Regions from separate parts of the Enterobacter sp. PL_is514 genome, predicted to be linked through region 1. Evidence: riboswitches for the same ligand, from Rfam matches in the RefSeq annotation. Region 1 holds a riboswitch; each other region holds the start of a gene.
The links. A riboswitch is a leader RNA that binds a small molecule or an ion and turns the genes downstream of it on or off. The one in region 1 is predicted to bind thiamine pyrophosphate.
Positions count from the first base shown of each region.

Region 2: another riboswitch for thiamine pyrophosphate. It lies ahead of thiB (thiamine ABC transporter substrate binding subunit); the one in region 1 lies ahead of thiC (phosphomethylpyrimidine synthase ThiC).
Region 3: another riboswitch for thiamine pyrophosphate. It lies ahead of thiM (hydroxyethylthiazole kinase); the one in region 1 lies ahead of thiC (phosphomethylpyrimidine synthase ThiC).

Region 1 covers NZ_JBVPGN010000020.1:5,166-12,843, forward strand. Annotated here, with positions in the region: gene nfi (deoxyribonuclease V) at 1-646, opposite strand, end outside; gene hemE (uroporphyrinogen decarboxylase) at 656-1,720, opposite strand; gene nudC (NAD(+) diphosphatase) at 1,759-2,532, opposite strand; gene AC0TNG_RS00385 (Rsd/AlgQ family anti-sigma factor) at 2,628-3,125, shown strand; TPP riboswitch at 3,180-3,291, shown strand; gene thiC (phosphomethylpyrimidine synthase ThiC) at 3,370-5,265, shown strand; gene thiE (thiamine phosphate synthase) at 5,265-5,906, shown strand; gene AC0TNG_RS00400 (HesA/MoeB/ThiF family protein) at 5,893-6,648, shown strand; gene thiS (sulfur carrier protein ThiS) at 6,632-6,832, shown strand; gene thiG (thiazole synthase) at 6,834-7,604, shown strand; gene thiH (2-iminoacetate synthase ThiH) at 7,601-7,678, shown strand, end outside.
Region 2 covers NZ_JBVPGN010000033.1:149,189-156,866, forward strand. Annotated here, with positions in the region: gene AC0TNG_RS13735 (cation diffusion facilitator family transporter) at 1-564, shown strand, start outside; gene AC0TNG_RS13740 (cytochrome b/b6 domain-containing protein) at 671-1,252, shown strand; gene AC0TNG_RS13745 (sugar efflux transporter) at 1,301-2,479, opposite strand; gene sgrT (glucose uptake inhibitor SgrT) at 2,600-2,752, opposite strand; gene sgrR (HTH-type transcriptional regulator SgrR) at 2,841-4,496, shown strand; TPP riboswitch at 4,533-4,633, shown strand; gene thiB (thiamine ABC transporter substrate binding subunit) at 4,665-5,648, shown strand; gene thiP (thiamine/thiamine pyrophosphate ABC transporter permease ThiP) at 5,624-7,234, shown strand; gene thiQ (thiamine ABC transporter ATP-binding protein ThiQ) at 7,218-7,678, shown strand, end outside.
Region 3 covers NZ_JBVPGN010000028.1:98,062-105,739, forward strand. Annotated here, with positions in the region: gene AC0TNG_RS06730 (MFS transporter) at 1-318, shown strand, start outside; gene AC0TNG_RS06735 (glycoside hydrolase family 32 protein) at 334-1,767, shown strand; partial or broken gene AC0TNG_RS06740 (hypothetical protein) at 2,318-2,476, opposite strand; gene AC0TNG_RS06745 (YadA C-terminal domain-containing protein) at 3,113-4,141, opposite strand; TPP riboswitch at 4,840-4,936, shown strand; gene thiM (hydroxyethylthiazole kinase) at 4,972-5,742, shown strand; gene thiD (bifunctional hydroxymethylpyrimidine kinase/phosphomethylpyrimidine kinase) at 5,739-6,539, shown strand; gene AC0TNG_RS06760 (GntR family transcriptional regulator) at 6,582-7,328, shown strand; gene AC0TNG_RS06765 (PfkB family carbohydrate kinase) at 7,302-7,678, opposite strand, start outside.

The sequences.
Region 1 (7,678 bases):
CAAAAGCCGGACGCGAAGAGGCCACCGCGTCAGCCCAGCGCGTCGGCTCCGGTAAGCGGTAGCCGTTCATGCAGCGCTGTACCCACGCCAGAGCGCTGTCCATGCTCACCCGATGGCCGGTGGCGATGAACAGCGGATTACAGCGAGTCTTGCTGCGCCAGACCCACGCCAGCTGCTCGCCTTTATGGATAAGCGGTGCCAGCGCGCCCGGCTCGGCGGAGAGTGGCTCAAACGCGCCGCACAGGCGTTTCTTGGCAACGCCAATGGTCGGCACATCCACCAGCAGCCCAAAGTGGCTGGCAACGCCTAAACGGCGCGGGTGTGAGATCCCATGCCCATCGACAAACAGCAGGTCAGGTTTTTGCGAGAGCTGCTCCCACGCTGCCAGCAGCGCGGGATATTCGCGGAAGGAGAGAAAGCCCGGGATATACGGCATGGTGGTCGCGATACGCGCGACCTTGTACTCCACCAGCTCAAGCGAAGGGTATTTCAGTACCACCATCGCCGCTCGCGTCACTTCCCCACCCTGCTCGAACCCGACGTCTGCTCCGCCAATGTACTGCGGAGGATCCTTATCCAGACGATCCTCGCGGATCACCGATGAGGCCAGTTCGATTTGTTGAGCGCGTAGCGACGCGAGATCCATAACGACTCCTTACTTGTGATACTGGGCAGAAAGCCGATGCACCGCCTCCACAAATACGCCTGCGTGCTCTGGCGGCACATCCTGATGAATACCGTGGCCGAGGTTAAAGACGTGGCCTTCCCCCTGGCCGAAACCAGACAGTATAGTCGACACTTCTTCTTCAATGCGGGCTGGCGGCGCATAGAGCATGGACGGGTCCATATTGCCCTGCAGCGCCACTTTGTCGCCCACGCGGCGGCGCGCATCGGCAATATCAGTGGTCCAGTCAAGCCCCAGCGCGTCGCAGCCGGTTGCCGCCATGGCTTCCAGCCACTGACCGCCACCTTTAGTGAACAGCGTCACCGGCACGCGGCGACCTTCGTTTTCACGCAGCAGGCCGTCTACGATTTTGTGCATGTAATACAGGGAGAACTGCTGATAATCGCGCCCGGTCAGCACGCCGCCCCAGGTATCGAAAATCATCACCGACTGCGCACCCGCCTTAATCTGCGCGTTCAGATAGAGGGTGACGCTCTTCGCCAGCTTGTCGAGCAGCGCATGCAGGGCCAGCGGCTCGGCGTACATCATCTTTTTAATCAGGGTGAAGGCTTTGCTGCTGCCTCCTTCCACCATATAGGTTGCCAGCGTCCACGGGCTGCCGGAGAAGCCAATCAGCGGCACTTCACCTTTCAGCTCGCGGCGAATGGTGCGTACGGCGTTCATCACGTAGCCCAGCTCGCCTTCCGGATCGGGGATCGGCAGCTTGTCCACGTCGGCTTTGCTTTTGATCGGAGAGGTGAAACGCGGGCCTTCACCGGTTTCGAAGTACAGGCCAAGGCCCATGGCATCCGGAATGGTCAGAATATCCGAGAAGAGGATCGCCGCATCCAGCGGGAAGCGGCGCAGCGGCTGGAGCGTCACTTCACAGGCCAGCTCGGCGTTTTTGCACAGCGACATAAAATCGCCCGCCTGCGCGCGCGTGGCTTTGTACTCTGGCAGATAGCGTCCCGCCTGGCGCATCATCCACACCGGGGTGACATCAACGGGCTGGCGCAGCAGCGCACGCAGATAACGATCGTTCTTCAGTTCGGTCATTTTTGCAGTTCCTTAAGCGTCATGGCCTCAGTGTAACACTACTCATACTCGGCCCGACACATCGCCACGGTATCTTCTATCAGCCGACGTGCCACGGTGCCCGGCGGAGGTAACAGCGGTAAATCGTCGTAGCGATACCAGTTCGCATCCAGCAGCTCTTTCTGATCGATAACGATCTCGCCGCTGTCATATTCGGCCATAAAGGCCGTCATCAGCGACTGCGGGAACGGCCACGGCTGGGAGGTGACGTAGCGCAGGTTCTTCACTTTGATCCCGCTCTCCTCCATCACCTCGCGCGCCACCGCCTGCTCCAGCGTTTCGCCCACCTCGACGAAGCCGGCCAGCACGGTATGAACGCCGTTGCGATGACGAGTATGCTGCGCCAGCAGGATGGAATCCTCCCGGCGGATAGCGACGATAATGCACGGCGCAATCTGCGGATAGTAGCGTTCGCGGCAGTGGTTGCAGAGCATCGCCCATTCGGTTTTGCTCGGACGCATGGTATGGCCGCAGTAGCCACAGTATTTGTGCGAGCGATAAAACTCGGCCAGCTGCACGCCGCGCCCCGCCAGCTGGAACAGCCCCACGTCCTGATCCAGCACCTGGCGCACAGATCCCATATCCTGGCGGCGGGGCTGTTGGATCAACCACACGGGCTCACCCTGCCACTCGCCGATTTGTAGCGCTGGCTGACCAACAAGATCGAACGCCTCAGCTGCGCCATAGGGGATTTCCCCGGCAGGAAGCCATAATTTTTGTTCGTGACTGACGATCCACCAACCAAGATCTGATTTTTCAATAATACGATCCATATCTATTGCACTACCTTCGCTTCACTGACATGTTGTTAGCATTGTGGTTACATTCTGGATAAGCAGATTCAATCCTACATTTTGCGGAGTCGACCATGTTAAACCAGCTGGAAAGCCTGACTGAGCGCGTTAGAGGAAGTAACAAACTGGTGGATCGCTGGCTACATGTGCGCAAGCATCTACTCGTGGCTTATTACAATCTGGTCGGCATTAAGCCTGGCAAAGAATCGTTTATGCGACTGAATGAAAAAGCGCTGGATGATTTTTGTCAGGGCCTGGTCGACTATCTGTCCGACGGCCATTTCAATATTTATGAACGCATTATCCGCGAAATGGAAGGGACAACACCGTATTTAGCAGCCAGCAAGCTCTATCCGCTGCTGGAAGCCAACACCCAGCAGATCATGGATTACTATGATTCCGCGCTCGAGAACGCCATCGATCACGATAACTATCTTGAGTTCCAGCGGGCGCTATCCGACCTCGGTGAAGCGCTGGAAGAACGATTCACACTGGAAGATAAGCTGATCGCCCTCGTGCTGGACAATGATTTGAACATCAGTAACGAAGAGAACGTCGCGCGCCCTGCTTGAGTTCTTCACCGTTAACGAGTAATTTACAACCATTCGCCCCTCTCACGAGGGGGATTTTTCTTGTCGGAGTGCCCAGCGCCTGAAAGCGCGGGCTGAGACCGTTAATTCGGGATCCGCGGAACCTGATCAGGCTAATACCTGCGAAGGGAACAAGAGTCACACTGCTGTTGTATCGCCTGAGGGCGATCCTCTCTTGCTTCATCCGTCGTCTGACAAGCCATGTCCTTCACTTTTGGAATGAGCTATGTCTACTGCAAAACTGACCCGCCGCGAACAGCGCGCACAGGCCCAACACTTCATCGACACCCTGGAAGGCACCGCTTTCCCGAACTCGAAACGCATCTACATTTCCGGCTCGCAGGCCGATATCCGCGTCCCGATGCGCGAAATCCAGCTCAGCCCGACGCTTATTGGCGGCAGCAAAGATAACCCGCAGTATGAAGACAACGAAGCCGTGCCGGTGTATGACACCTCCGGTCCGTACGGCGACCCTGATGTTGCCATCAACGTCCAGCAGGGTCTGGCTAAGCTGCGCCAGCCGTGGATTAATGCGCGCAACGACTGCGAGGAACTGAGCGTGCGCAGCTCTGCATACACCAAAGAGCGCCTCGCCGACGACGGTCTGGACGAGCTGCGCTTTACCGGCCTGCTGACGCCAAAACGCGCTAAAGCGGGCAAATGCGTGACCCAGCTGCACTACGCGCGCCAGGGCATCGTCACGCCGGAAATGGAATTCATCGCCATCCGCGAAAACATGGGTCGCGAGCGCATCCGTAGCGAAGTGCTGCGCTATCAGCATCCGGGTGAAGGCTTTGGCGCTCGCCTGCCGGAGAACATCACGCCGGAGTTTGTGCGTGACGAAGTAGCCGCCGGGCGCGCGATTATCCCCGCCAACATCAACCACCCGGAATCCGAGCCGATGATTATCGGCCGCAACTTCCTGGTGAAGGTCAACGCGAACATCGGTAACTCGGCCGTCACCTCCTCCATCGAAGAAGAGGTGGAAAAGCTGGTCTGGTCCACGCGCTGGGGCGCGGACACGGTAATGGATCTCTCCACCGGCCGCTATATTCACGAAACCCGCGAATGGATCCTGCGTAACAGCCCGGTACCGATTGGCACCGTCCCGATTTATCAGGCGCTGGAGAAGGTCAACGGCATTGCCGAAGACCTGACCTGGGAAGCGTTCCGCGACACGCTGCTGGAGCAGGCCGAGCAGGGCGTGGACTACTTCACCATTCACGCGGGCGTGCTGCTGCGCTACGTGCCGATGACGGCGAAGCGTCTGACCGGCATCGTCTCGCGCGGCGGTTCCATCATGGCGAAGTGGTGCCTCTCCCATCACCAGGAAAACTTCCTCTACGAACACTTCCGCGAGATCTGCGAAATCTGCGCCGCCTATGACGTCTCCCTGTCGCTGGGCGACGGCCTGCGTCCGGGCTCCATCCGCGACGCCAACGACGAAGCGCAGTTTGCCGAGCTGCACACGCTGGGCGAGCTGACTAAAATCGCCTGGGAGTATGACGTGCAGGTAATGATTGAGGGTCCGGGACATGTGCCGATGCAGATGATCCGCCGCAACATGACCGAAGAGCTGGAGCACTGCCATGAGGCCCCGTTCTATACCCTGGGACCGTTGACCACCGATATTGCGCCGGGTTACGACCACTTCACGTCAGGCATTGGCGCGGCGATGATCGGCTGGTTCGGCTGCGCCATGCTCTGCTACGTGACGCCGAAAGAGCACCTCGGCCTGCCAAACAAAGAGGACGTGAAGCAGGGGCTGATTACCTACAAAATTGCCGCCCACGCGGCGGATCTGGCCAAAGGCCACCCGGGGGCGCAAATCCGCGATAACGCCATGTCGAAGGCGCGCTTTGAATTCCGCTGGGAAGACCAGTTCAACCTGGCGCTGGATCCGTTCACCGCTCGCGCCTATCACGACGAGACCCTGCCGCAGGAATCAGGCAAAGTCGCGCACTTCTGCTCTATGTGCGGGCCAAAATTCTGCTCGATGAAAATCAGCCAGGAAGTGCGTGACTACGCCGCCGCGCAAACCATTGAAGTGGGCATGGCGGACATGTCTGAAACCTTCCGCGCCAAAGGCGGCGAAATCTACCTCAAAAAAGAGGAGGCGTAATGTACCAGCCCGATTTCCCACCCGTCCCCTACCGTTTAGGGCTCTATCCGGTGGTGGACAGCGTGGCGTGGATAGAGCGACTGCTGGAGGCAGGCGTTCGCACCCTCCAGCTGCGCATCAAGGATAAGCGCGATGACGAGGTGGAAGCCGATGTGGTTGCCGCCATCGCGCTGGGGCGTCGGTATAACGCCCGCCTGTTTATCAACGATTACTGGCGGCTGGCCGTTAAGCACCGGGCGTACGGCGTGCATCTGGGTCAGGAAGACCTCGAAACAACGGATCTGAGCGCTATCCGTGAAGCCGGGCTGCGTCTTGGCGTGTCAACGCACGATGACATGGAGATCGACGTGGCCCTGGCGGCCCGTCCCTCTTACATCGCGCTGGGCCACGTCTTCCCGACGCAAACCAAGCAGATGCCCTCCGCACCGCAGGGTCTGACGCAGCTGGCGAGTCACGTTAAACGCCTTGCCGATTACCCCACCGTCGCCATCGGCGGAATCAGCCTTGAACGCGCCCCGGCGGTGCTGGAGACCGGCGTCGGCAGCATCGCCGTCGTCAGCGCCATCACCCAGGCTGCAGACTGGCAGTCCGCCACCGAACAGCTGTTACAGCTGGCAGGAGCTGACGATGAACGATCGTGATTTTATGCGCTACAGCCGTCAGATCCTGCTGGAGGATATCGCCATCGACGGGCAGCAAAAGCTGCTCGCCAGCCGGGTGCTGATTGTCGGTCTGGGCGGATTAGGCGCGCCCGCCGCGCTTTATCTGGCAGGTGCAGGTATCGGTACGCTGGTGCTGGCCGACGACGACGAGGTTCACCTCAGCAACCTACAGCGACAAATCCTCTTTACCACCGAGGATATCAACCAGCCGAAAGCAAAAATCACCCGGCAGCGGCTGAACCAGCTTAACCCGGATATCGAGCTGATTGCCTTACAGGAGCGTCTTAGCGGTGAAAGCCTGCACCGTGAAGTCGCCCTTGCCGACGTGGTGCTGGACTGTACCGACAACATGGCGACGCGCCAGGCGATTAACGCCGCCTGCGTGGCAAATCATACGCCGCTTATCACCGCCAGCGCGGTGGGGTTCGGCGGGCAGATGATGGTTCTGACGCCACCGTGGACGCAGGGCTGCTATCGCTGTCTGTGGCCGGATGATGCCGAGCCAGCGCGCAACTGCCGGACGGCGGGCATTCTGGGTCCGGTGGTCGGCGTAATGGGCACCATGCAGGCGCTGGAAGCCATCAAGCTGCTCAGCGGCATGGAGACGGAACGCAATACGCTGCGGCTGTTTGATGCCCGCTCAGCCGGCTGGCGCCAGCTGGCGTTACGCCGCGCCAGCCGCTGCCCGGTATGTGGAGGCCGCGATGCGCATTCTGTTTAACGATGAGCCGATGAGATGCGAAGACGGGCTCACCGTTGCGGTACTGCTCGACAAGCTGCGTCAGCTCAAACCGGGAACGGCGCTGGCGCTCAATCAACAGATCCTGCCGCGCGAGCAGTGGGAACATCAGCAGGTCAATGACGGCGACCAGATCCTGCTGTTTCAGGTTATCGCAGGGGGCTGAGATGTTACGTATTGCCGATAAAGTCTTTGATTCACATCTGTTTACCGGAACCGGAAAATTCGCCTCGCCGCAGCTGATGGTGGATGCCATTCGCGAAAGCGGCAGCCAGCTGGTGACGCTGGCGCTCAAGCGCGTGGATCTGCGTCATCACAGCGATGCCATTCTGGCTCCTTTACTGGAGGCAGGCGTCACGCTGCTGCCCAACACCTCCGGTGCCAAAACGGCCGAAGAGGCGATTTTCGCCGCGCAGCTGGCCCGCGAGGCGCTCGGCACCCGCTGGCTGAAGCTGGAAATTCATCCTGACGCCCGCTGGCTGCTGCCCGACCCTATCGAAACGCTGAAAGCGGCTGAAAAGCTGGTGCTGCAAGGGTTTACCGTCCTGCCTTACTGCGGAGCCGACCCTGTCCTGTGCAAACGGCTGGAAGAGGTCGGCTGCGCCGCCGTCATGCCGCTGGGCGCCCCCATTGGCTCCAACCAGGGGCTGGAGACCCGTGCGATGCTGGAAATCATTATTGAGCAGGCTACCGTGCCGGTGGTGGTTGATGCGGGCATTGGCGTGCCCAGCCATGCCGCACAGGCGCTGGAGATGGGCGCCGACGCGGTGCTGGTGAATACGGCCATCGCGGTTGCCGACGATCCGGTCATGATGGCGCGTGCGTTCCGCATGGCCGTAGAGGCTGGGTTGCTGGCAAGGGAGTCCGGCCCCGGCTCGCGCAGTTTCCAGGCGCAGGCCACCAGCCCGCTGACCGGTTTTCTGGAGGCGATCTCATGAGCACGTTTACCGAGCGCTGGCGGCAGCTTAACTGGGACGACATTGCCCTGCGCATCAACAGCAAGACGGCGGCT
Region 2 (7,678 bases), on a different contig from region 1:
AATAAACTGCTTCACCCCGAGACGCATCAGCTGGTGAAAGGGGCCGCTCTGTGGGTGGCGATACTGGCGCTGGTGGTGAAGGAAAGCCTGTTCAGATACATGTATGCCGCGGGAAAACGTATTCAGTCCTCGCTGCTGATAGCCAATGCCTGGCATGCCCGCTCTGACGCAGCCTCGTCAGTGGTTGTCGCCATCGGTATTGCCGGGAATTTAGTGGGTTTTCACGCGATGGACCTGATTGCGGCCCTGATTGTTGGGATATTTATCGCCCATATGGGTTACAAATTCTCTGCCGATGCCCTGCACGACCTGATGGACCGTTCGCTTGAACCCGAGCTGGAGCATGATATCAAAAACTGTCTTCTCTCCACCGAGGGTGTCACCGGACTCCATGATTTAAAAACCCGCAAGATGGGCGATTTAGCCCTTGTCGATGTCCATCTGGAAGTTAACGGCGAATTAAGCGTAAAAGAAGGGCATCAGATTGCCGTCAATGCCAGAAACAACGTGATGCAAAAATTCAATGTGCTGAATGTGATGACGCATATTGATCCTGCTCGCTAATCGGAACGCATAAATACAGTGTGACGCAACCCACCGTTAAGGTTTCGTTAATTAATCTGCGTCACACTGCATCGCATCAGCTCTCTCATTATTGAGGTAAAAAGCGATGAACCCAACGCTACGCAATACGCTCCCCCATAAAGAAACACCCTTTCTTCGCGTACTGCACATTCTTGTGGCCGTACTGGTGCTGGTCCAGATCATCAATTCTAATTTCACCGAAAGTGAAGCCCTCCACGACTCCGGGCTGAACGGAATTGTCACCTGGATGCATATTATTTCCGGGTTTGGTTTAATTTTTTGTGGCATTGCCATGATGGCATGGATGTTAACCCAGCGCGGATTTAAATATTACTTCGCCTGGCTGGCGCTGGATTTTCGCGGAATCGTTGACGATATTCGCACCCTCACGCAGCGCCAGCTTCCTGACGCGCATGCCGGCGGTATGGCGGCAACGGTGCAAGGTTTGGGCGTGCTGGCGCTGCTGGGCGTTGCACTCTGTGGCGCGGCCTGGTTCGTGCTGAACGCCACGCTCGGACCCGTTTCGTCCGTCACAGAATCCGCCTTAAATTTGCATAAATTTCTGACGGTCTTTGTTGAGACATATTTCTGGGCACACGGTTTCATGGGCCTCGTTCATATGTACCTGACGCTACGCGCGCAGCGTAAGTATCAGTGTTCAGAATAATACGGTTCGCAGAGCCCGGCGTTCCCGGGCTCCGTTTCATTCATCCGATCACACGTCTTTTACGCGGCAGGTCAGCAGAAGCGTCACGACAGAAAGCGCCGCAATCATCCAGTAGACAGACGCATGCCCATAGCTTTGCGCCAGCGCCCCCTGAATCACGCCTGCCAGAATCACCCCGGTTGAAATACTGTTGGTAAAAAGCGTGGTCGCCGAGCCGGCACGACCGGGCATGAGATCCTGAAACCAGAGCATGCCGATCCCGGCAACAATCCCGATAAACACGGCGTTAAACAGCTGCAGCGCCAGCAACGCTTCACGCGAATGGAAAAGGATCAGCCCCGCGTAGAACAGCACCCCGGCCGCCACGGCAACGATCATCATCCGACGCTTTCCAAAGCGCTTAACGTAGTAACCCGCCAGAATCATCGCCGGAATCTCCAGCCCGGCAGCGGTTCCCATTAAGATCCCCGCGAGTTTGTCCGGTAAACCCAGATCGCTGCTGATCCACAGCGGCATATCGATAATGTACATCGTGTTGCAGGTCCACATCAGCGTGGAGGCAATAAACAGCATGCGAACGTTTTTATCCTGCCAGCCGCTCACCTCGGTGACAGGTTTATCCGTTGCCTGTTCAACGCGCGCCACGGACGGCAGCGCGAAGGCAATCAATGCCAGGCTGATGACAAAAATCCCGGCGGCGATGGAGAACATGGTGGTAAAGCCGTAGTTCAACGCCAGCATGAAGGCCAGCGGCGGGCCAATGACCCACGCCAGCGAGAGCTGGGCACGCATCACCGAGCTGAACATCACCACTTCCCGCGCCGAGTTATCCGCATATTCACGGGCCAGCGCGAACAGCTGCGGCATGGCGGTGTTCGCCAGTGACGCCAGCAGCACGCCGCAGGTAATGAGCGTCAGATAATGACGGTTAAAGGCGAAGAGCAGCGCGTTGCCCACCGCCATGGTGCAGCAAAAGAGGATCAGCCTGCGGCGATCGCCCTGGCTGTCCGATCGTTTCGCCAGCGCGAGGCTGACCAGGATCCCGGCAATGGCGTTAACGGTATAAAACAGGCCGACCCAAAACGGCTGTGCCCCCACCTCGCGGCTGAGAAACAGGCTCAGCGTCGGCGCCTGCAGCGCCCCCGCCACGCCCATCATAAAGGCCACCAGCATAAAAGCGGCATACACGCCGTTCAGGCGTCGCCCCATCGTCATCAACCACAGCATGCGCAAGTCCTTGTGAAAGCGAATCAAAATCGGGTGAAAGAATAAACGAAAAAAGCCAGCAAAAACATTTTGCTGGCGGGTGATAAGCACCAATACTCAGTCACACATGATCGAGGCGAGTTAGCGGGAAGAGGTCGGTGTTGTAACGTCCCACTGCATCAATTCTTCTAACGTTTTCAGCCGTTGCTCTGCACACTGGCGGGCCAGCCAGGACGATCCTTTTGTCGCTGAAAAGTACTGCTGATAAAACTGACGTGCGGTAGACCTCTTCATAATTTACCTCCTCACTTCATCGAGGAGAATTATTGGCCTAATATAGGGATAAATAAATTGCTGGTTTTTTGTCAGGAGTTCCCCTTTTATGCCTTCCGGTCGTCTGCAACAACAGTTTATCCGCCTCTGGCAGTGCTGCGAGGGGCAATCGCAGGAGACCACGCTCAACGAGCTGGCTGACCTGCTTAGCTGTTCCCGCCGTCATATGCGTACGCTGCTCAACACCATGCAGCAGCAGGGATGGTTAAGCTGGGAAGCAGAAGCAGGACGCGGCAAACGTTCGCGGTTGACCTTTCTCTATACCGGGCTGGCGCTACAGCAGCAGCGCGCGGAAGACCTGCTCGAGCAGGACCGCATCGATCAGCTGGTCCAGCTGGTGGGCGACAAAACCGCCGTGCGCCAGATGCTGGTTTCCCATCTCGGACGCAGTTTTCGTCAGGGACGACACATCCTGCGGGTGCTCTACTATCGCCCAATGAAAAATCTGCTGCCCGGCACGGCCTTACGTCGCTCAGAAACCCATATGGCCCGGCAAATTTTCAGCGGTCTGACGCGGATAAATGAGGAAAACGGGGAACTGGAAGCGGATATCGCGCACCACTGGCAGCAACTTTCTCCGCTTCACTGGCGCTTCTTTTTACGCCCCGGCATTCACTTTCACCATGGTCGCGAGCTGGAGATGCACGACGTCATCGCCTCTCTGGAACGCGTCCGAAGGCTGCCGCTCTACTCGCATATTTCGCGTATCCACTCCCCCACGGCCTGGACGCTGGACATCGAGCTGTCGCAGCAGGATAAGTGGCTTCCCTGGCTGCTGGGCTACGTGCCGTCGATGATTTTGCCCGGCGAGTGGGAATCGATGAACAATTTTGCCAGCCTGCCGATTGGCACCGGGCCCTACTCCGTGTCCCGCAATAACAGCAACCAGCTGAAAATCCGCGCGTTCGATGACTACTTTGGCTATCGGGCGCTGATCGACGAAGTCAACGTGTGGGTATTGCCGGATCTCAATGAAGACCTGAGCTGCGGGCTGACGCTTGAAGGCCCCACCACGGGAGAAAAAGCCGTGGAGAGTCGCCTGGAGGAGGGATGCTACTATCTCCTCTTTGATCGCCGCACCCACCGCGGGGCAAACCAGGCCGTCCGCAAGTGGATCAGCCACGTGTTGTCCCCTGCCAATCTGATCTACCATGCGGAAGCGCAGTACCAGACATACTGGTTCCCGGCGTACGGCCTGCTTCCGCGCTGGCACCACGCCCGCCCGTCGCACTGCGACAAGCCCGCAGGGCTGGAGTCCATCACCTTGACCTACTACCGCGAGCACGTGGAGCATCGTTTTATCGCGAGGATCATGACCCGACTACTGGCAGCCGAAGGAGTAACGCTGGAGGTCAGGGAAGTTGACTATGACGAATGGCACCAGGGGGATATCACCAGTGATATCTGGCTTAACAGCGCCAACTTCACCCTGCCGCTCGATTTCTCGCTCTTCTCGCACCTGTATGAAGTCCCGCTGATCCAGCACTGCATCGACCGTGACTGGCAGCAGGATGCCGCCCAGTGGCGCGCGGGCGAGATGAATCTTGCCGTGTGGTGCCAGCAGCTACTGGCCGAACAGACCATCGTCCCGTTGATCCACCACTGGCTGATGATCCAGGGCCAGCGCAGCATGCGCGGCCTGCGGATGAATACCCTGGGCTGGTTTGATTTTAAATCCGCCTGGTTTGCACCGCCGGAGCCATAACGCTTTCGTAATATTCACCAAATCATTACAATAGCGCCGTTCTCAACGGGGTGCTGCATCACTGATGTGCGCTGAGATAATACCCGTCGAACCTGATCCGGATAACGCCGGCGAAGGGATTTGAGGCTGTCGCTCAAAATCCTTTGCCACTCAACTTTGAGGTGCAAAGTGTTAAAAAAAGTTCTCCCCCTGCTGGCGCTGTTTGCGCTGCCTGCTTTTGCGAAGCCCGTCCTGACGGTCTACACCTATGACTCCTTCTCTGCCGACTGGGGCCCTGGCCCGGTAGTCAAAAAAGCCTTTGAAGCCGACTGCAACTGCGAGCTGAAGTTCGTCGCGCTGGAAGATGGCGTTTCGCTGCTCAATCGCCTGCGCATGGAAGGGAAAAACAGCAAGGCCGACGTGGTGCTCGGGCTGGATAACAACCTGCTGGACGCCGCCTCGCAAACCAAACTGTTTGCCAAAAGCGGCGTCGCGGCCGATGCCGTTAACGTGCCTGGCGGCTGGAAGAACGACACCTTTGTGCCGTTCGATTACGGCTACTTTGCTTTTGTTTATGACAAAAATAAGCTGAAAAACCCGCCGAAGAGCCTGAAAGAACTGGTGGAAAGTGACCAGAAATGGCGCGTGATTTATGAAGATCCGCGTACCAGCACGCCGGGGCTGGGCCTGCTGCTGTGGATGCAAAAGGTCTACGGGGATAAAGCACCGGAAGCGTGGCAGAAGCTGGCCGCCAAAACCGTCACCGTGACCAAAGGCTGGAGCGAAGCCTATGGCCTGTTCCTGAAAGGCGAAAGCGACCTGGTGCTGAGCTACACCACCTCCCCGGCATACCACATTATCGCCGAGAAGAAAGACAACTACGCTGCGGCTAATTTCGCTGAAGGGCACTACCTGCAGGTGGAAGTGGCCGCGCGTACCGCCGCCAGCAAACAGCCGGAGCTGGCCGAGAAGTTCCTGAAATTTATGGTTTCACCGGCATTCCAGAATGCGATTCCCGCAGGCAACTGGATGTATCCGGTCACTGGCGTTGCGCTGCCAGCAGGTTTTGAGCAGCTGACCAAACCAACAACCTCGCTGGAGTTTACGCCGCAGCAGGTCGCCGCGCAGCGTGCCGCATGGGTAAGTGAATGGCAACGCGCCGTCAGCCGTTGATTCCCGGCTGGTTAATCCCCGGTCTGCTCGCCGCCCTGCTGATGGTGGCGGTCAGCCTGGGGGCTTTTCTTGCACTGTGGTTCAACGCGCCAGAGAGCGATCTGCTCGCCCTCTGGCACGACAGTTACCTCTGGCACGTGATCCAGTTCTCCTTCTGGCAGGCGTTTCTTTCTGCCCTGCTGTCGGTGATCCCGGCCATTTTTCTGGCGCGCGCCCTGTATCGGCGGCGTTTCCCCGGCAGGCAGGCCCTGCTGCGCCTGTGCGCCATGACGCTGATCCTGCCCGTGCTGGTGGCGGTATTCGGCATTTTGAGCGTTTACGGTCGCCAGGGCTGGCTGGCCTCGCTCTTTGCGCTTTCAGGGCTGGAGTGGACCTTCTCCCCCTACGGGCTGAAGGGCATTCTGCTCGCGCACGTCTTTTTCAATATGCCGATGGCAACGCGCCTCTTCTTGCAGGCGCTGGAGAACATTCCCGGCGAACAGCGTCAGGTTGCCGCCCAGCTCGGCATGCGCGGCGCGTCGTTCTTCCGCTTTGTCGAATGGCCGTGGCTGCGCCGCCAGATCCCGCCCGTGGCGGCATTAATCTTCATGCTCTGCTTTGCCAGCTTTGCCACCGTGCTGTCGCTCGGCGGCGGGCCGCAGGCCACCACCATTGAGCTGGCGATTTACCAGGCGCTGAGTTACGACTACGATCCCGGTCGCGCCGCGCTGCTGGCGATAGTCCAGATGACATGCTGCCTTGCCCTGGTCCTGTTGAGCCAGCGGCTGAGTAAAGCCATTCCTGCAGGCAGTCACCAAATAACCGGCTGGCGCGATCCGCAGGACAGCCTGCACAGCCGCGTCAGCGATTTTATCCTGATCGGGCTGGCACTCCTGCTTCTGTTGCCGCCGCTGCTGGCCGTTATCGTTGACGGACTGAACCTCAATCTCCTGTCTGTCCTGCAACAGCCCGTCCTCTGGCAAGCCACCTGGACCTCGCTGCGTATCGCGCTGGCTGCCGGATTACTGTGCGTCATCCTGACCATGATGCTGCTGTGGAGCAGCCGTGAGCTTTACGCCCGCCAGGCGCAAAAAGCCGGACAAATGCTGGAGCTGACGGGCATGCTGATTCTGGCGATGCCGGGGATCGTGCTGGCGACGGGCTTCTTTTTGCTGTTCAACAGCACCATCGGCCTGCCGGAAAGCGCCGACGGCATCGTGATCTTTACCAACGCCTTAATGGCCATCCCTTATGCGCTCAAGGTGCTGGAAAACCCGATGCGCGACGTCAACAGCCGCTACAGTTTGCTGTGCCAGTCGCTGGGCATGCAGGGCTGGCAGCGGCTGAAGGTGGTCGAACTGCGCGCGCTAAAACGTCCGCTGGCACAGGCGCTGGCGTTTGCCTGCGTGCTCTCTATTGGAGACTTTGGGGTCGTGGCGCTGTTCGGCAATGACGATTTCCGCACGCTGCCCTACTGGCTCTATCAGCAAATCGGCTCTTACCGCAGTCAGGACGGCGCGGTCACCGCGCTGTTACTGCTGCTGCTGTGCTTTGCCTTATTTACCGTTATCGAGAAACTTCCGGGGCGTGATGTTAAAACTGACTGATGTAACCTGGCTTTATCAGCATCTGCCGATGCGCTTCACGCTCTCCGTGCGCCAGGGAGAGATGATCGCCGTGCTTGGCCCAAGCGGCGCAGGAAAAAGCACGCTGCTTAATCTGGTTGCGGGTTTTCTGCAGCCGGCAAGCGGCTCGATCGTCATAGATAACCGGGATCATACCCACACGCCGCCCGCAAAACGTCCTGTCTCAATGCTGTTTCAGGAAAACAACCTTTTTACCCACCTGACGGTGCGGCAAAACATCGCGCTGGGAATGCACCCAGGACTAAGGCTGAACGATGACCAGCGCCATAAGCTGGAGATCATTGCCGCACAGATGGGGATCACCGGTTTTATCGACAGGCTGCCGGGCGAGCTCTCCGGCGGCCAGCGTCAGCGCGTGGCGCTGGCACGTTGTCTGGTGCGCGAACAGCCGATACTGCTGCTGGA
Region 3 (7,678 bases), on a different contig from region 1:
GTATTGATCTCCATTACCAAGCTATTGCACGCGGTTGAACTGCCCGTTTTGCTGGTCTCCATCTTTAAATACAACAGCCTGCATTTTGATAAGCGGCTCTCTTCCACCCTCTATCTGGTGGGCTTTGCCTGTACAAGCTCGGTGATTGCCTCGGTACTGTCGCCGCTGGCCGGCTACAGCTATGAGAAATACGGCTTTGCCCAGTCCTATCTCATCATGGGGTTGTTAGTTTTCAGCACCACGTTTATCTCCATCTTCCTGTTGCGCTCGGGTAAGTCCTCTTCTGACCCGCTCATGCCGCAACCTTCCACTATCTGATTAAAGAGTAGAGAAATGACGTATTCCATTACGAAAGCAGAACAGGAAATTCAGTCCAGACGCGAAGGGCTCAACCTGCGCTGGTATCCCCGTTACCACCTCGCCGCGCGTGCCGGCTGGATGAACGACCCGAATGGCCTGGTCTGGTTTGACGGCTGGTATCACGCCTTTTATCAACATCATCCGTATTCGACCCAGTGGGGGCCGATGCACTGGGGCCATGCGCGCAGCAAAGATTTAGTTCACTGGGAACACCTCCCGGTTGCGCTGGCACCGGAAGGACCAGACGACAAGGACGGCTGTTTTTCTGGCTCAGCGGTGGTGGATGGTGACACGCTGGCGCTGATCTACACCGGCCACAAATTCCACGGCGATCCCGGCGATGAGGCTAATCTCTACCAGGTTCAGTGCCTGGCAACCAGCCGTGACGGCATCCACTTTGTGCGGCACGGGACCGTCATTGACACACCGCCTGGACTGCATCACTTCCGCGATCCGAAAGTATGGCGTGAAGGGGAGTGGTGGTACATGGTCGTTGGCGCGCGAGAGGGTGATACGGGCCAGGTGCGTGCGTACCGGTCTGCCGATCTGCGAGAGTGGCAGGACAGGGGCGTGCTCGCGGTGGCTGAAAAAGAGATGGGCTACATGTGGGAATGTCCGGACTTTTTCACCCTTAATGGTAAACGCGTGCTGATGTTCTCTCCTCAGGGGCTGGCGGCGGACGGATTCAAAAACCGTAATCTTTTCCAGAGCGGGTATCTGGTAGGTAAATGGCAGCCCGGCCAGCCCTTTGTGCGTGAAGGTGAATTTGTAGAGATGGATTACGGGCATGATTTCTACGCGCCGCAAAGTTTCCTGACGCCCGACGGCCGCCGCATTGTTATCGGCTGGCTGGACATGTGGGAATCACCTCTGCCGGAACAGGAGGATGGCTGGGCAGGCATGCTCTCCTTACCTCGCGAGCTGACGCTGAGTGCGGATAATCATCTGCAAATGCATCCAGCCAGAGAAGTTGAAACCCTGCGCGGGGCTTGGTTCCCCTGGCCGATAACTACGCTTAATAACCAGCAGATGACGCTGGTGGAACACTGCGATGCGATGGAGGTCACTCTGCAATGGGATTGCGCGAACAGCAGCGCGGAGCAATACGGCATTCGTCTCGGTGACGGGCTACGCATCTATGTTGATGCCCAGATGCAGCGCCTGGTGCTGGAGCGTCACTATCCGCAGTATGGCTTGTGCGGTACCCGAAGCGTCGCGCTTAACCTCAACGACATGCTGAACCTGCGCCTGTTCTTTGACTGCTCTTCCGTTGAAGTGTTTGTCAATGAGGGGGAAGCGTGCCTCAGCAGCCGTATTTATCCTGATGCAGACGGCCGCGAGCTGGCGTTGTTTGCCTGGGCGGGGAGAGCGTCGCTTATCCATGGCGGGGCCTGGCAGTTAGAATAAAAGGGCTTATGGCATTCCTGATCTTTGCATGAAGTAAGACCGGCAAATAAAAAAGGCGACCGCAGTCGCCTGATTTATTTTAGCGAACCCTTCTTTTACTGCTTCATTTGCATCAACCATCATATAATCCTCAAGAATAATTGAAAAAAACGCCCATCTGTTAAGGGCGGCTTTAGCAATACACTAAAGACTGACAACACGGATCTCACTTACACTTTATCTTAACCGTGTAACTACACGGCTTGCATCAAGCTATTTGTAATTGACTTTGCTGTATAACCCCTAATGAAAGTGGCTTGTTTTAGATTAATGCACTGTACCAAAAATAGGGCAGATGTAAGGCGTCATCTTAACCTCAATGAGTTAAAACAAAATCAACAATGCTCTCACCTTTCAATTTCAGTTTGAGAGTGTAGCCTTGTTTCTTCCACACACCGTTATTAGGCTTCCAGCCTTTCGAAAGGAGGGTTTCAGCAGCATCAGAGATAGGTTTATCGACCACACTGTAAGCATCAGCTTCAAAAGCTATCCGATCTCGTTGGCTCGAAATTGCTTTCTTGTTTTGTGCTTTGGTTTTGTGAATATCACAACCATGACCATCAGTTACTTGAGTACATCCAGAACGCTCTAATTGCTCCCGATAGTGCGCATTAATAGCATGAGCAGGAAGAGATGCAATAACCAGAACAGCTAATAACATTTTTTTCATAATCCTAAATTCTGCCTTTCGTATATCACAACAACAAAAAATAATATAAGCAGCATTGTATTAGCAATGCGCCGTCAAAGTGATAGATCTATCCCTGTCTCCTGTTTAAGAAAAACATCTGAAGGAACAAAAATCTATATAAATACACTCCGTAGACAGAAACTTGCATAACCCGTAGTAACGTCTGTCTAGCTGTTATCACAGCTATAAGCTATGTTTAATATGGTACGGCTGTAAGTAATACCTATAAATACGCCAGTAGCTACTAAAGCTAACGATACTAAAGCAGAGCATATAATTAGTTTAATCATGGCTATCATCACTATTTCACCCTAAGGAACCATTCTGATTGTTCTTTCTCAGGAAATTAAACGCCTTCACTATAAAAAAGTATCAATGCATCATGGTATATACTAGCACTTCTGTATTGTTGGTTTGATCTCATATTTGATAAACAAACGAGGCCGTTTTAAAACTGTTAAATACTTAGTTTGTCAGGCTAACGATAAACCATAACTTGCATCACCTGTAAAGAATTTATAAACATCAACAATACAAAAATCGGCGGTTATGCTTGTCGAAACCCCTTTATGGGGTATATGTATATTGAGTTCACTTGGGGGCTTTATCGTTTACTTAAAAACCGATACCTACACCAACAGAAGCACCCATGTTATTAGCGGTATCATCAGAGAAACTCACTTTAGCGATAACGTGAGAATTAAAGTTAACTGAGCCACCAACCGCTAAAGCGCTTTCACCGTTGTAAGTAGCACCACCAGCAGAGAACATTACACGCTGATTAGTTTGCACTTGAGGCAAGCCAGCCATAGCCATAGCTCCAGAGATACCAGCGTTAGCTTGCTTCTTATTATTATCTACTTCATCGCGCAATGATTTAAATTGCTGGTTAGTATTGTTATTCATAGCTTGCATAGTCTGCTTTGCAGCTTGCAGATCTTGAGCTACGCTAGCAGCCTGGCTAGAGGTGGAAGCGATAGCTGCAGAGTTAGCAGCTACTTTAGTTTGTGTAGCCGTGTCTACTTGCACTTTGTTAATGGTGGTGGTAACACCATCTTTACCATTGCTACCATCTTTCCCATCAACGCCATTCTTACCATCAACACCATCGCGCCCATCTTTACCATCAGCACCGTTAGCACCTGCTACACCTTGCACACCCTGTAAGCCTTGCGCCCCTGTAGCACCATCTTTACCATCTACCCCATCTTTACCATTAAATGCACCGCTTGCGGCTTGAGTCTGGATAGCTGTAATAGCATTGCTATTTGTCTGGATTTGAGCGCCTAAAGCAGCATCAGCAGAACTACGGGCGCTTGATTCATCTACTACAGATTGTGTTAATTGAACATTCAAGCCATTAACTTGACCTTGCAAACCGCTAATGTCTGATCGGTTTTGCATGATTTCGCCTTGCTGCGTATTGTTGAAATCATGTTGTGTCTGAATTGCATCATCTTGAAGGCGGTTAGCTTGCTTGAGATCGTCAACATCAAGATTAAGCGTATCAATGTTATTTTGCGCACCTTGCGCCCATTGAGTAGAGCCGGAGTTATCACTTGCAAAATCTACAGCGTGAGAAGCATTGATAGAACCAGCGAATACAGCACCAAACACGAAAACAGCCAGAATAGAACGTTTCATTTTATATCTCACTAATAAATAAGGATTAAATTCATTGTCAAAAGCTTTTGCAAACGCTTAGCTTTCTAACTGATATGGAGATTAACCCTGCTATTAGTCTGTACTAAATTAGGTTAATTCTCGCGCAATTCTTTTTTTATAAGATGAATTAACTATCCAGGATTGCACATAAGTCAATGTTGATCTGGATCACGTAAAGCACTAAATGCAACAGTGTCCAGGGGTGGTGTAAGAAGACTTTCTTCAATATATACATTGCCTTATAGTTTGAATTGTTAACTATGACTCAGTGTTTAAACTATTGAAATAGATGCAAATGTCTAAATTAAGTGTATGACTTAATGAACACTTTGTGTTTCGAGTGAAATAAGGTTTTCTGTCTTCTAAAAGTCACATTGAAGGGATTAAAAATTCTTATACTCAAGCCAGATTTTTAGTGATAAATGAAATGTTAATCATTTGATAATAATCGGCACTAAATATGGCTGTTTTGTAATATTCATTAATATAGAGCCTAAAAACTCTTGCAGAATTCTGACGACAATATGACCTCCTCCCAGTTGATGAATACGCCGCGATGTTAGGAGTGCCTTAATAAGTCACATGAGGACATCCCAATGAAGAAGCGACAACCGCAAGGGCACGCTTGCGTCAGCGAGCAACTTCCCCTAATCTGGAAAAAAGTATAGAGATTTAATCTTCATGACTCGGGGTGCCCCATCACTGATGGGCTGAGAAATACCCGCAACACCTGATCTGGATAATGCCAGCGTAGGGAAGTCAGATGCCTTCCCGGTCATCGCTTCTTCACGCAAGGCAGGAGCGAACCCATGCAGCCTGACCTGCTCGATTTACACGTTTTACATCACTTCCGTACCCGTTCTCCGCTGACCCATTGTATGACCAACGATGTCGTACAGACCTTTACGGCCAACGTTTTGTTGGCGCTTGGCGCATCTCCGGCGATGGTGATTGAGGCCGAGGAGGCCGAACAGTTTGCCGCGATAGCCGATGCGCTGCTGGTTAACGTTGGCACGCTGACCGCGCCGCGCGCCCAGTCGATGCGTCGGGCAATAGAAAGCGCGGTGGCGGCAGGCAAACCCTGGACGCTGGACCCGGTTGCCGTTGGCGCGATCGCGTTCCGTACCCGTTTTTGCCATCAAATTCTCGCCCTTAAACCGGCTGCCATTCGCGGCAATGCCTCAGAAATCCTTGCTCTTGCCGGAATGAGCGCAGGCGGGCGCGGCGTCGATACGACCGATACCGCCGCCAGCGCGGTGCCCGCTGCTCAGGCGCTGGCCCGCCAGACCAATGCCGTTGTGGTCGTCACCGGTGAGGTGGATTACATCACTGACGGACAACGCACCCGAACGGTAACCGGCGGTGACCCGCTGATGACACGCGTGGTCGGCACCGGGTGCGCTCTCTCCGCCGTCGTCGCGGCGAGCTGCTCGCTGCCGGGCGACCGGCTGGATAATATCGCTGCTGCCTGCGGATGGATGAAGCGGGCTGGAACGGTGGCCGTTGCGCAGTCGCGTGGCCCGGGCAGTTTTGCCAGCGCGTTCCTCGACGCGCTCTACACGCTGGAGGAGCAAGCATGAAGCGGATTAATGCCCTGACCATTGCCGGCACCGATCCCAGCGGCGGCGCGGGCATCCAGGCTGACCTGAAAACCTTCTCTGCCCTTGGTGCGTACGGCTGCTCGGTCATTACCGCGCTGGTGGCGCAAAACACGCGCGGTGTGCAGTCGGTCTACCGTATTGAGCCGGATTTTGTTGCCTCACAGCTGGATTCGGTATTCAGCGACGTGCGCATTGATACCACTAAAATCGGCATGCTGGCCGAGACGGACATTGTTGAAGCTGTGGCTGAGCGGCTTAAGCGTTATGCGGTGCAAAACGTAGTGCTGGATACCGTCATGCTGGCAAAAAGCGGTGACCCGCTGCTCTCCGCCTCTGCCGTGGAAACCCTGCGTAAAAAGCTGCTGCCGCATGTGGCGCTCATTACGCCCAATCTGCCAGAAGCCGCCGCGCTGTTAGGCACATCGCATGCGCAAACGGAACGCGAGATGAAAGCGCAGGGGAACGCGCTGCTGGCAATGGGCTGCGGTGCGGTGCTGATGAAGGGCGGGCATCTGGATGACGCGGAAAGCCCGGACTGGCTTTTCACCCGCGACGGCGAAGTGCGCTTTACCGCGCCGCGCGTGCAGACCAAAAATACCCACGGCACGGGCTGTACGCTCTCGGCCGCGCTGGCGGCGCTGCGTCCCCGGCATGAAGGCTGGGCCGAAACGGTGCGCGAAGCGAAAGCCTGGCTCTCGGCGGCGCTGGCAAAAGCCGATACTCTGGAAGTCGGTCACGGTATTGGGCCGGTACACCATTTTCATGCATGGTGGTAAGCCAGTATACTGGCAGAATACATCACGCCTGAGAAAACAGAGATGGAACAAGCGCATACCCGGTTAATCGCTCAACTGAATGAACGGATCGCCGCGCCCGATAACACGCCGCTGTACCTGAAGTTTGCCGAAACGGTAAAAAATGCGGTGCGCAGCGGGGTGCTGGAGCACGGGAATATTTTGCCCGGCGAGCGCGATCTGAGCCAGTTAACCGGGGTGTCGCGCATTACCGTGCGAAAAGCGATGCAGGCGCTGGAGGAAGAGGGCGTGGTGACGCGTTCCCGTGGCTATGGCACGCAAATCAACAACATCTTTGAATATTCGCTTAAAGAGGCGCGCGGCTTTTCCCAGCAGGTGGTGCTTCGCGGTCAAAAGCCCAATACGCTATGGGTCAACAAGCGGGTGGTGAAGTGCCCGGAAGAGGTGGCGGACCACCTGTCGATCTCCCCGGACAGCGAGGTCTTTTTGCTCAAGCGCATTCGCTATGTGGATGACGATGCGGTGTCCATTGAAGAGTCCTGGGTCCCGGTCGGGTTAATTCCCGACCCGGATGCGATTGGCATTTCGCTCTACGACTACTTCCGCAGCCAGAATATCTTCCCGCAGCGCACCCGCTCAAGGGTGAGCGCCCGCATGCCGGACAGCGAGTTTCAGGCGCACATTAAGATGGACGAAAAAATACCGGTGCTGGTGATCAAGCAGGTCGCGCTTGACCAGCAGCACCGGCCGATTGAGTACAGCATCAGCTACTGTCGCAGCGATCTATACGTCTTTGTGTGCGAGGAGTAATTCGTCGCGAGTCGGGGCGCAGTCTCCGCCTCGGTGGCTGACTACCCAGGACGCCACGGCATTCCCCAGCAGAACGGCATCTGCCAGTAACCATCCCGCCGCCAGCCCGGCAAGCGTGCCGCCCGCGTGGCTGTCGCCAGCGCCAATGGTGTCCACAACCGTCGCCGGGAACGCCGGAACAACGCCCGAGGTCTTACCGTCATACCACGTGGCGCCGTCTTTATCATGCCGCACAATCAGCGCAGCACCGAAACGCAGCGGCCACTCCGCACCCAGATCTTCAGCCGCAACACCCAGTCGCTCGGCTGCGATCTCCGCTTCCTGACGATTAAGCGACACAATCGGCCTGC